Linked DNA regions of Immundisolibacter sp.. The protein of the gene in region 1 interacts with the protein of each later gene in a pairwise test. Links are inferred from orthologs where the notes say so. Each region holds a gene or a part of one and is shown in the gene's direction. Other genes may lie near its edges.

Region 1 (6,107 bases):
GTAGGGCCTGTTAAGCACGGCCTGTGCCAGAGTGGCTATCGGGCATTGGGGTATAGTCGGAAACGAAGCGAGAATAGGGTTCGTACGACGTCCCAGGCGATCGATTGCACCATATGAGTGCATTTGAATTGGGCGGCTGACCTTAAACAGGGCGACCCCGTAGCGAGCGGCGGCGCCCCGTCCGGAGTGATTGCGATGACCGATTCCGTGCCACCTTCGCCGCTGCACTGGCTGCACGGCATTGCCAGCGAACTGGAGGGCCTTCGCACTGTGACGGTGCAGCGCCTGAGCCAGCGACTTGGTTTGCCGAGTCGGGAGGAATTCGAGGTGCAGCGCGCGCTGCTGGAGGATGCCCGCGAGCGCCTGGCCCGGGTGCAGGCACAGGTCGAGGCCCTCGCCGCCCGTCTCGACGGCAGTCCCTGACCGTCCGCAGGCGCCCATGTCGCTGGCGACCCTGCGCAGCCGCGCCCAGTTCGGCATCGACGCGCCGCCGGTCACCATCGAGGCGCACCTGACCGGCGGCCTGCCGGCGCTGGCCATCGTCGGCCTGCCGGAAACCGCCGTGCGCGAGGCCAGGGACCGCGTGCGCAGCGCGCTGCTGAACAGCGGTTTCGAGTTCCCGGCCCGGCGCGTCACCATCAACCTCGCCCCGGCCGACCTGCCCAAGGAAGGCGGACGTTTCGATCTGGGTATCGCGCTGGCCATCCTGGCCGCCTCCGGCCAGTTGCCACCGGCCTGCCTGGAAGGCTACGAGTTCATCGGTGAGCTCGGCCTGGGCGGCGAACTGCGTCCGGTGCGTGGCGTGTTGCCGGTGGCCTTGCAGGCACAGCGCGCCGGTGCCCGCCTGGTGCTGCCACAGGCCAACGCGGCCGAGGCGGCCCTGGCGCCGGACCTCACCGCCTACGGTGCCGAGCACCTGCTGGCGGTGTGCGGCCACCTGACCGGCAATGCGCCGCTTGCGCAAGCGCAGCGCGCCTTGCCGCAGGACGGCACCAGCGTGCCCGATCTGGCCGACGTGCGCGGTCAGCCCGCTGCGCGCCGGGCGCTCGAAATCGCCGCCGCCGGGGGTCACAGCCTGCTGATGCTGGGCCCGCCCGGTGCCGGCAAGACCATGCTGGCCACGCGCCTGCCGGGCATCCTGCCGCCGCTGACCGAGCAGGAGGCGCTCGAGACGGCCGCCGTGCAATCGATCAGCGCCGGCGGTTTCGATGTTCGCCACTGGGGTCAGCGGCCGGTGCGCGCGCCGCACCACACGGCCTCCGCGGCGGCACTGGCCGGCGGCGGTACTACGCCGCGGCCGGGCGAGATCTCGCTGGCCCACCACGGCGTGCTGTTCCTGGACGAGCTGCCGGAGTTCGACCGCCAGGTGCTGGAAGTGCTGCGCGAGCCGCTGGAGTCCGGGCACATCAGCATTGCCCGGGCGGCGCTGAAAGCCGAATTCCCGGCCCGTTTTCAGCTGGTGGCGGCCATGAATCCGTGCCCCTGCGGATATCTGGGCGATGCCGGCGGCCGCTGTCGCTGCACCCCGGAGCAGGTGCGCCGTTACCGCGGCCGGCTGTCCGGACCGCTGCTGGACCGCATCGACCTGCACGTGGAGCTGCCGCCGGTTGCGCACGAGCTGTTGCTGGCGCAGGAGCACGCCGGCGCCGAGCCGTCGGCCGCAGTGCGCGAGCGCGTGCAGGCGGCGCAGCAGCGCCAGTTCGCCCGCAGTGGCTGCCTGAACGCGCGTCTGGACCCGGCCGGCCTGCGCCGGCATGCGCGGCTGACCGAGTCGCAGCAGCAGTTCCTGGCGCGGGCCATCGGCGCCCTGGGCCTGTCCGCGCGTGCCACGCACCGGGTGCTACGCATTGCCCGCACCTGTGCCGATCTTGCCGGCAGTGACGCGCTCGACATGCCGCACCTGGCCGAGGCGCTGCAGTACCGCTTGCTCGATCGGCGGCCCCATAGCGCGTATTGAAAGGTTGTTGACTTGCGTCCGCCTGCGACTAGAATGCCGACAAGCCTTTGTTTCCCGTCGGCCCGGCGCAATGCCACCGCCCACGCAGGCCTGTCCTGCGTCCCTGCCACCGTCGATCCATAACCAGAGCCCATGAGCGAACACGTCAAGCACATTTCTGACGACTCCTTCGAGCAGGATGTCCTGCAGGCCCCCGGGCCGGTTCTGGTGGATTACTGGGCAGAATGGTGTGGCCCGTGCAAGATGATCGCGCCGGTGCTGGACGAGGTCGGCAAGGAATACGCCGGGCGCCTGACGGTGGCCAAGCTGAACGTGGACGAGAACCCCAAGACCCCGCCGCGCTACGGCATTCGCGGCATTCCGACCCTGATGCTGTTCAAGGGTGGCAACGTGGAGGCCACCAAGGTCGGTGCTTTGTCGAAGTCGCAGCTCACCGCGTGGCTGGACAGCAATCTCTGATCCCGGCTTTGTCTCAAGTCGCCCATCGCCGGTGCCGATAGCTCGACTGGCTCGGGCGGGCTCTCATCTTCATTCCGGCCGCCCGGCTGTAGACGATTACCGGCAGACGTTCTGAAGGTTCAGGGTGTCCGGCTGTTGCCGCGACATGCCAACAACAACAATTTTTTCGCAGGTTTTCATTCCCGGTCCGTCTCCCGGACTGCCTCTTCCAACTGCGCCGCGCTTCGCTTTCGCGGTGCTCCTCGTCAAATCCGCAGACACATATGAATCTGACCGCGCTGAAACAAACGCCGGTGGCCGAGCTGGTGGCCATGGCCCAGGAATCGCGTCTGGAAGGGGCCTCCCGCCAGCGCAAGGAAGAAATCATCTTCGCCCTGCTCAAGGCCCACGCCCGCAAGGGCGAGGACATCTTCGGCGAAGGCGTGATGGAAATGCTGCCGGACGGCTACGGCTTCCTGCGCTCGAACACCAATTCCTACCTAGCCAGCCTGGATGACATCTACGTCTCGCCCAGTCAGATTCGCCGCTTCGGCCTGCGTACCGGCGACACCATCTCCGGCAAGATTCGTCCGCCCAAGGACGGCGAGCGCTACTTCGCGCTGCTCAAGATCGACGAGCTGAACTTCGAGCCGCTGGAAGCGGCCCGCAACAAGATTCTGTTCGAGAACCTCACGCCCCTGTTCGCCGACGAGCGCTTCACGCTCGAGCGCGGCAACGGCACCACCGAGGACATCACCCCGCGCATCATCGACATGGTGGCGCCAATCGGCAAAGGCCAGCGCGGCCTGATCGTGTCGCCGCCCAAGGCCGGCAAGACCATGATGTTGCAGTCGGTTGCCCACTCGCTGGCGATCAACCACCCCGAGATTTACCTCATGGTGCTGCTGATCGACGAGCGGCCCGAGGAAGTGACCGAAATGCGCCGCACGGTGCGCGGCGAGGTCATCGCCAGCACCTTCGACGAAGCCGCCACGCGCCACGTGCAGGTGGCCGACATGGTGATCGAGAAGGCCAAGCGCCTGGTCGAGCACAAGCGCGACGTGGTGATCCTGCTCGATTCCATCACCCGCCTGGCGCGCGCCTACAACACCGTGATCCCGTCCTCGGGCAAGGTGCTGACCGGCGGCGTCGACGCGCACGCCCTGGACAAGCCGAAGAAATTCTTCGGCGCCGCGCGCAACATCGAGGAAGGCGGCAGCCTGACCATCATCGCCACCACGCTGGTCGAGACCGGCTCGCGCATGGACGACGTGATCTACGAGGAGTTCAAGGGAACCGGCAACATGGAAATCCACCTCGAACGCAAGATCGCCGAGCGGCGCATCTTCCCGGCCATCAACATCAACCGCTCCGGCACCCGCCGCGAGGAGCTGCTGATGAAGCCGGACGAAGTGCAAAAAGTCTGGATCCTGCGCCGCCTGCTGGCCTCCATGGACGAGGTGGCGGCCATGGAATTCCTGCTCGAGCGCCTCAAGAACACCAAGAGCAACGCCGAATTCTTCGCCTCCATGAAGGCCTGACGCCGGCCTACCCTTCAATCCGCCACCTGCAGAGGACCCGCCCCGTGAAGACCCCCGTCCGCATCGCTGTCACCGGCTGCGCTGGCCAGATCGGCTACGCGCTGCTGTTCCGCATCGCCGCCGGCGACATGCTCGGCCCCGACCAGCCGGTTATCCTGCATTTGCTGGAAGTCACGCCGGCCATGAAGACCCTGGAAGGCGTCGTCATGGAACTGCGCGACTGCGCCTTCCCGCTGCTGGCCGATATCGTGGCCACCGATGATCCGGCGGTCGGCTTCAAGGATGCCGACTACGCCATCCTGGTCGGCGCCCGCCCGCGCGGTCCGGGCATGGAGCGCAAGGACCTGCTGGAGGCCAACGGCGCCATCTTCACCGTGCAGGGCAAGGCCCTGAACGACCACGCCAGCCGCGGCGTGAAGGTGCTGGTGGTCGGTAACCCGGCCAACACCAACGCGCTGATCGCCATGCGCAGCGCACCGGACCTGGACCCGCGTCAGTTCACGGCCATGATGCGCCTGGACCACAATCGCGCCATCAGCCAGCTGGCCGCCAAGACCGGCTCGTCGGTGCCGGCCATCCGCCGCATGACCGTGTGGGGCAACCACTCGTCCACGCAGTACCCGGACATTTCGCACGCGCTGGTCGATGGCCGTCCGGCGCCGGAACTGGTCGATCAGGCCTGGCTGGAGACCGATTTCATCCCCACCGTGCAGCAGCGCGGCGCCGCCATCATCGCCGCCCGCGGTGCGTCGAGTGCGGCTTCGGCTGCGTCGGCAGCCATCGATCATATGCGCAGCTGGGCGCTGGGTACCGCCGACGGCGACTGGGTCAGCATGGGCATTCCCAGCGACGGCAGCTACGGCATCCCGGACGGCATCATCTATTCCTATCCGGTGACCTGCCGCGACGGGCGTTACGAGATCGTGCAGAACCTCCCCATCAGCGCCTTCAGCCGCGCCCGCATGGATGCCACCGCCCGGGAGCTGCTGGAAGAACGCGAGGCCGTCCAGCACCTGCTGTGACTTGCAGTGCAACTTGCCCGGCGGGCCGCTTTCTTCTACCCTACGCGGCCCGCCGCGCCGTGCCCTCCCAACCCAGACCGCGCCATGAAACCCGATATCCATCCCAAGTACGAAGAAGTCACCGTCACCTGCAGCTGCGGCAACACCTTCCAGACCCGTTCCGCGCTGGCCAAGCCGGAGCTGGCAATCGACGTGTGTTCGAGCTGCCACCCGTTCTACACCGGCAAGCAGAAGGTCGGCGACCGCCGCGGCCGAGTGGAGCGCTTCAAGCGCCGCTACGGCATGGCGTGATGCCGGGCCGGTTCGCCGGCCTCGCTCACAAAGGGCGCCTGCTGGCGCCCTTTGTGTTTCTGGCCGGGGTTCTGTTTGCGAGCAACTCGCCGGCAGCCTGCCGGCCCCCAGGGCCTGTGGAGCAGGCCACCGTGGCCGGGTACTACGATGGCGACACGCTGCGCCTGGTCGATGACCGCCGCGTGCGCTTGCTGGGCATCGACACGCCCGAGATGAACTACCGCAAGGGCACGCCGCAGCCGCTGGCGCAGCGCGCCTTGCAGCGCACGCAAAGCTTGTTGCCCAAGGGCGGGCCGGTGCGTCTGGCGCGCGACCGGCAGGCACAGGACCGCTACGGCCGGCTGCTGGCGCATGCCTATACCCCGGACGGCACCAGCGTGGAGGAAACCCTGCTGCGCGAGGGACTCGCGGTGAGCTTCATCATGCCGCCGAACGTCGCCCTGGCGGACTGCCTGCTGGCTGCCGAGCGGCAGGCCCGCGTGGCCCGCCGCGGCCTGTGGGCCTTGCCCGACTACCAGCCGCAGGCGGCCGGCAAGGTCCCGGCCGACGGCCGCTATCGTCTGGTGCGCGGCCGGGTCACCAGCGCCCTGCAGCGTGGCGACTGGGTACTGCTGAAGCTCGACAGGCGCGTGCAGCTGCGCATCGCGCGCGCCGACTGGACAGGCTTCGAACCGGCCGATCACCTGGCCTGGCGTGGCCGGGATGTGATCGCGCGGGGCAAAATCCAGTCCCGAAACGGCGCTGCTCAGATGCGTTTGTGGCACCCGGCGCAGATCGAACTGTCCAAGTAGTCACCATGCGCAAGTTCCTCACCGTCACCGGTCTGTGTCTGACACTCGCCGCCTGCGCCACCAACCC
Region 2 (4,843 bases), on another replicon or contig:
CCCGGCCGGGAACATCGCCTGCTTGCGGTTGTTCTCGGTCAGCGGGATGCCGAACTCGGCGAAGCGGCGCTCCACGTGCTGCCAGCTTGGCAGATCGAACTGCAGCGGCACCTGCGCCAGCTGCGCCACCACCTCGGCGGTCAGGTCGTCCTCGGTCGGCCCCAGGCCGCCGGTCATGAACACCCAGCCGGCGCGGTCCAGTGCCGTGCGCAGGACAAAATCCAGATCCGCGCGCCGGTCTCCGGCCGTGAGCATGAGCTGAATCTCAAAGCCAGCCTCCCCCAGCTGGCGCGCCAGCTCGGCACTGTTGCTGTCGATCAGTTCACCCCGCAGCACCTCCTCGCCGGTACTGACGATGCAGGCGGTCAGTCTGGGAATACTCACGCTGGACGCTCGCGGGTGAAGGGCCGGACAACGCCGGGCAGTATGCCGTGCGCCTTCGCGCGCCGTAAACTTCGCGCCCCGCCGCCCGCCCCCACGCCATGCCCGCCGTTTTTCTGCTCGGTCCGACCGCCTCCGGCAAGTCGGCGCTGGCGCTGGCCATCGCCGGCCGCCTGCCGTGCGAGATCGTCAGCGTGGACTCCGGCCAGGTGTATCGGGGCATGGACATCGGCACCGCCAAGCCCGACGCCGCCACGCGCGCCGCCGTGCCGCACCACCTGATCGACATCCGCGATCCGGACCAGCCCTACTCGGCGGGCGAATTTCGCGACGACGCGCTGCGCCTGATCGCGCAGATCGAGGCCCGCGGCCACGTGCCGCTGCTGGTCGGCGGCACCTTCCTGTACTTTCGCGCACTGGAACGGGGCCTGGCGACGCTGCCGGCCGCCGATCCGCAGCTCAGGCTGGCGCTCGAGGACGAAGCCGCCGCGCGCGGCTGGCCGGCGTTGCACGCGGAGCTGGCCGGCGTCGATCCGACAGCGGCGGCGCGCATCGCCCCGGCCGATCGCCAGCGCATCAGTCGCGGCCTGGAGGTGTACCGTCTCACCGGCCGGCCGCTCAGTGCCTGGCAGGCGCAGGCCGCGACGATCGCAAGCCCGCCTGCACTGCGCCTGATCCTGGCGCCGCCGGCCCGGGCCACGCTGTACGCGGCCGTCGATGCGCGCCTCGAGGCCATGCTCGCCGCCGGCCTGCAGGACGAGGTCGCGCGCTTGCGGGCGGCCGGCTACAGCCGCGATCTGCCGGCCCTGCGGGCGGTCGGCTACCGCCAGATGTGGAGCCATCTGGCCGGTGAAATCGATTACCCGACCCTGGTCGAAGCCGCCAAGACCGCCAGCCGCCAGTACGCCAAGCGCCAGCTGACCTGGCTGCGCGGCGACCCGCACGGGCACTGGCTGAACCCGGCGGGCCGCGGCGTGCTCGACCGGGTCTGTGCCCTGATCGGCAAGGGCGCCGCCTGAGCGGCGAACGCGCGCATCGCGGCGCGGTCGAATCGACGGTCGCCGGCCACCTTGAACCGGCGGCGGCGGGCACCCATATTGCTACACTGACGATGCGGGCCAGCCGCCATGGCCTGTTCACACGCGAGGACTACACAAATGAAAAAATCCCAGGGCCTGCAGGATCCGTTCCTGAACCAGCTGCGCAAGGAGCACATTCCGGTCTCCATCTTCCTGGTCAACGGCATCAAGCTGCAGGGCCATGTCGAGGCCTTCGACCAGTACGTCGTGGTGCTCAAGAACGCCGTATCGCAGATGATCTACAAGCACGCCATCTCGACCGTGGTGCCAGGGCGGCCGGTGCGCGTTCCGACCGTGGTCGAGGGTGAGGAAGCGGTCACCCAGGAGGCAAGCGATTCTTAAGCTGACCACCGACCCCGCCGCGCCCGCCCTGCCCACCCCGGCAGGTGCGAACGGGGCAACGGCGGCGCCCGCGCAGCGGGTCATCGTGGTGGCGGTCGAACTGCCCGGCGCCGACATCCCGCTCGAGGACGACCTGGCCGAGGCGCTGGAACTGACACGCGCCGCCGGCGGCCAGGTGGTGGGCACCCTCACCTGCCGGCGCGCGCAGGTCGACCCGGCGCTGTTCATCGGCAGCGGCAAGGCGGCCGAACTGGCGCTGCTGGTGGCCGACACCTGCGCCGAACTGGTCATCTTCAATCACCCACTCAGCCCGTCGCAGGAGCGCAACCTGGAGCGCCTGCTCAAGTGCCAGGTGGTGGACCGCATCGGCCTGATCCTGGACATCTTCGCCCGCCGCGCGCGCTCGCACGAGGGCAAGCTGCAGGTCGAACTGGCGCAGCTGCGCCATTTGTCCACCCGCCTGGTGCGCGGCTGGACCCACCTCGAGCGCCAGAAAGGCGGCATCGGCCTGCGCGGTCCCGGCGAGAGCCAGCTGGAAACCGACCGTCGCCTGCTGCGCGCGCGCCTGCGCCAGCTCGAAACGCGCCTGGAACGCTTGGTCGGCCAGCGCATCAACAGCCGCCGTCAGCGCACGCGCAGCGAAACACCCACGGTGGCGCTGGTCGGTTACACCAACAGCGGCAAGTCGACGCTGTTCAACGCGCTGACGGCGGCCGACGTGTTCGCCGCCGACCTGCTGTTCGCCACGCTCGACTCCACCCTGCGCCGCCTGGAACTGCCGGACTGCGAGCCGCTGGTGCTGGTCGACACGGTCGGCTTCGTGCGCCGCCTGCCGCACGACCTGGTGGCGGCGTTTCGGTCCACGCTGGAAGAGGTCCGCAGCGCCAGCCTGCTGCTGCACGTGGTGGACGCCTCCCGCGACGACCAGCGCCAGCTGATGCTGCAGCAGGTCAACGGCGTGTTGCAGGACATCGGCGCCGGTGACATCCCGCAGATCGAGGTCATGAACAAGATCGATCTGACCGCCCGCGGGCCGCTGCGCAGCGGCGGCGAGCTGGGCGGCCCCGAGCGGGTGTGGCTGTCGGCACGCAGCGGCGCGGGTCTGGATCTGCTGCGGGACGCCATCGGCGAGCGCTTTGCGGACGGCATCTCGCACCAGAGCCTGCACCTGCCCCGTTGCGACGGGCGCCTGCGCGCGCAGGTGTTTCGCCTGGCGCAGGTGCGGCACGAGCAGTTCGACGCCGACGGCGGCTGGCAGGTGGAGTTCGACATCCGCCGCCGCGAACTGGGGCAGCTGACGCCACTGCTGGTCGCCGCCGAGGCCCTGCCGGCCAGCGCGCGACCTGTGGAACAATAAGCGCCCCCAACGCCGGCCCCCCGGCACTCAGGAGAAATTGATGGCCTGGAACGAACCGGGCGGGTCCGGCAATCGCGACCCGTGGGGTCGGCGTGCCGACGCTGGACCGCCGGACCTGGACGAGGTATTTCGCCGTCTTCGCAAGCGCTTCGGCGGCAGTTCCGACTCCGGAAACAACGCCGCCGGTGGACCGCCGCCGGCCCTGTGGGGCGGACTGCTGGGCCTGTTGGTGGCCCTGTGGCTGGCCTCCGGCTTCTACATGGTCCGCGAGGGCGAGCGCGGCGTGGTGCTGCGCTTCGGCAAATTCGCCAGTACCTCCACACCCGGTTTGCGCTGGCACCTGCCGTATCCGGTCGAGCGCGTGCTGCGTGTGAACATCGGCGAGATCCGCACCGCCGAGGTCGGCTACCGCAGCCAGGCGCGCAGCCGCGCCGAAGCCGACGTGACGCAGGATTCGCAGATGCTGACCGCCGACGAGAACATCGTCGACGTGAAGCTGGCCGTGCAATACCGCGTCAAGGACGCCGCCGACTACGTGTTCAAGGTGCGCGACCCGGACCTGACCGTGCAGCAGGTCGCCGAGTCGGCGATCCGCGAGGTGGTCGGCAAGAGCCGCATGGAGTTCATCCTGACCGAAGGCCGCGACGCGGTCACCCAGCAGGCCGCCCTGCTGCTGCAGGACACCCTCGACCGCTACCAGACGGGCATTGAAGTGACCTCGGTCAACATGCAGGACGCGCAGCCGCCGGAGCCGGTGCAGGCGGCCTTCTTCGATGCCGTCAAGGCACGCGAGGACGAGCAGCGCCTGATCAACGAGGCCCAGGCCTATCGCAATGAAGTCGTCCCGCGGGCGCGCGGCGAGGTGGCGCGCATCATCGCCGACGCCGAGGCCTACCAGGGCCAGATCATCGCCCGCGCCGAGGGCGACACGGCGCGCTTCGGCCAGATCGCCGAGCAGTACCGGGCGGCGCCGGTGGTGACCCGCCAGCGCCTGTATCTGGAGACCATGGAACAGGTGCTCTCGCGCACGCCCAAGGTGCTGATGAGCGGCGACGGCAGCAAGCTCACCGTGCTGCCGCTGGATCGACTGCTGTCGTCCGGCACCACCGAGCCGGCCGCGACCGCCCAGCAGGCGGCACCGACGCCGCCATCCATCAGCCTGCCGATACGACCGGCGCGCGAACGCACCGATTACGTCCGCGGCCGGGAGCCCCGCCCATGAGCAATCGTCTGCCGATCATCGGCGCCCTGATCCTGCTGGCGCTGGTGCTGATCAACGCCACCTTCTACACGGTCGACCAGCGCGAGCGGGTACTGCTGTTCCGCCTCGGCGAAGTCATCGCCGCCGACCTGCCGCCGGGCCTGAAGATGAAGACGCCCTTCATCAACAGCGTGGTCAAGTACGACGGTCGCATCCAGACACTCGACCGCGGCCCGGTGCGCTATCAGACCAGCGAACTCAAAAACGTGGTGGTCGATTCCTTCGTCAAGTGGCGCATCGCCGACACCAAGCGCTTTTTCGTGTCGGTCGGTGCCGGCGACGTCAACACGCGCCTGGCGCAGATCGTCAACGACCTGTCGCGCAACGAATTCGGCAAGCGCACGGTGCAGGAGGCGGTCAGCGGCGACCGGGGCGAGATCATGGGCATCCTGCGTCAGCAGGCCAGCAACCGGGCCGCCGAAT

What was found.
Region 2: the proteins of rho (region 1) and hfq interact in binary tests that used the Escherichia coli proteins (3 or more experiments, as listed by UniProt). The link is inferred for Immundisolibacter sp. from one-to-one orthologs.

Annotation. Positions count from the first base shown.
Region 1 is NZ_JACIZD010000013.1:4,501-10,607, reverse strand. What follows is about bases 1,981-4,807. They hold rho (transcription termination factor Rho), read left to right. Parts: upstream 1,981-2,679; coding sequence 2,680-3,936; downstream 3,937-4,807. Other genes in these bases: H5U26_RS12015 (malate dehydrogenase), read left to right, coding at 3,981-4,807; trxA (thioredoxin TrxA), read left to right, coding at 2,090-2,416. Also shown: H5U26_RS12035 (accessory factor UbiK family protein), read left to right, coding at 196-423; H5U26_RS12030 (YifB family Mg chelatase-like AAA ATPase), read left to right, coding at 440-1,957; more of H5U26_RS12015, read left to right, coding at 4,808-4,958; rpmE (50S ribosomal protein L31), read left to right, coding at 5,043-5,249; H5U26_RS12005 (thermonuclease family protein), read left to right, coding at 5,381-6,040; H5U26_RS12000 (M48 family metalloprotease), read left to right, coding at 6,046-6,107. UniProt on the Escherichia coli protein: Facilitates transcription termination by a mechanism that involves Rho binding to the nascent RNA, activation of Rho's RNA-dependent ATPase activity, and release of the mRNA from the DNA template.
Region 2 is NZ_JACIZD010000002.1:275,129-279,971, forward strand. Bases 305-3,170 are described here. They hold hfq (RNA chaperone Hfq), read left to right. Parts: upstream 305-1,538; coding sequence 1,539-1,802; downstream 1,803-3,170. Other genes in these bases: H5U26_RS05095 (CinA family nicotinamide mononucleotide deamidase-related protein), read right to left, coding at 305-384; miaA (tRNA (adenosine(37)-N6)-dimethylallyltransferase MiaA), read left to right, coding at 483-1,400; hflX (ribosome rescue GTPase HflX), read left to right, coding at 1,888-3,159. Also shown: more of H5U26_RS05095, read right to left, coding at 1-304; FtsH protease activity modulator HflK, read left to right, coding at 3,200-4,381; protease modulator HflC, read left to right, coding at 4,378-4,843. UniProt on the Escherichia coli protein: RNA chaperone that binds small regulatory RNA (sRNAs) and mRNAs to facilitate mRNA translational regulation in response to envelope stress, environmental stress and changes in metabolite concentrations.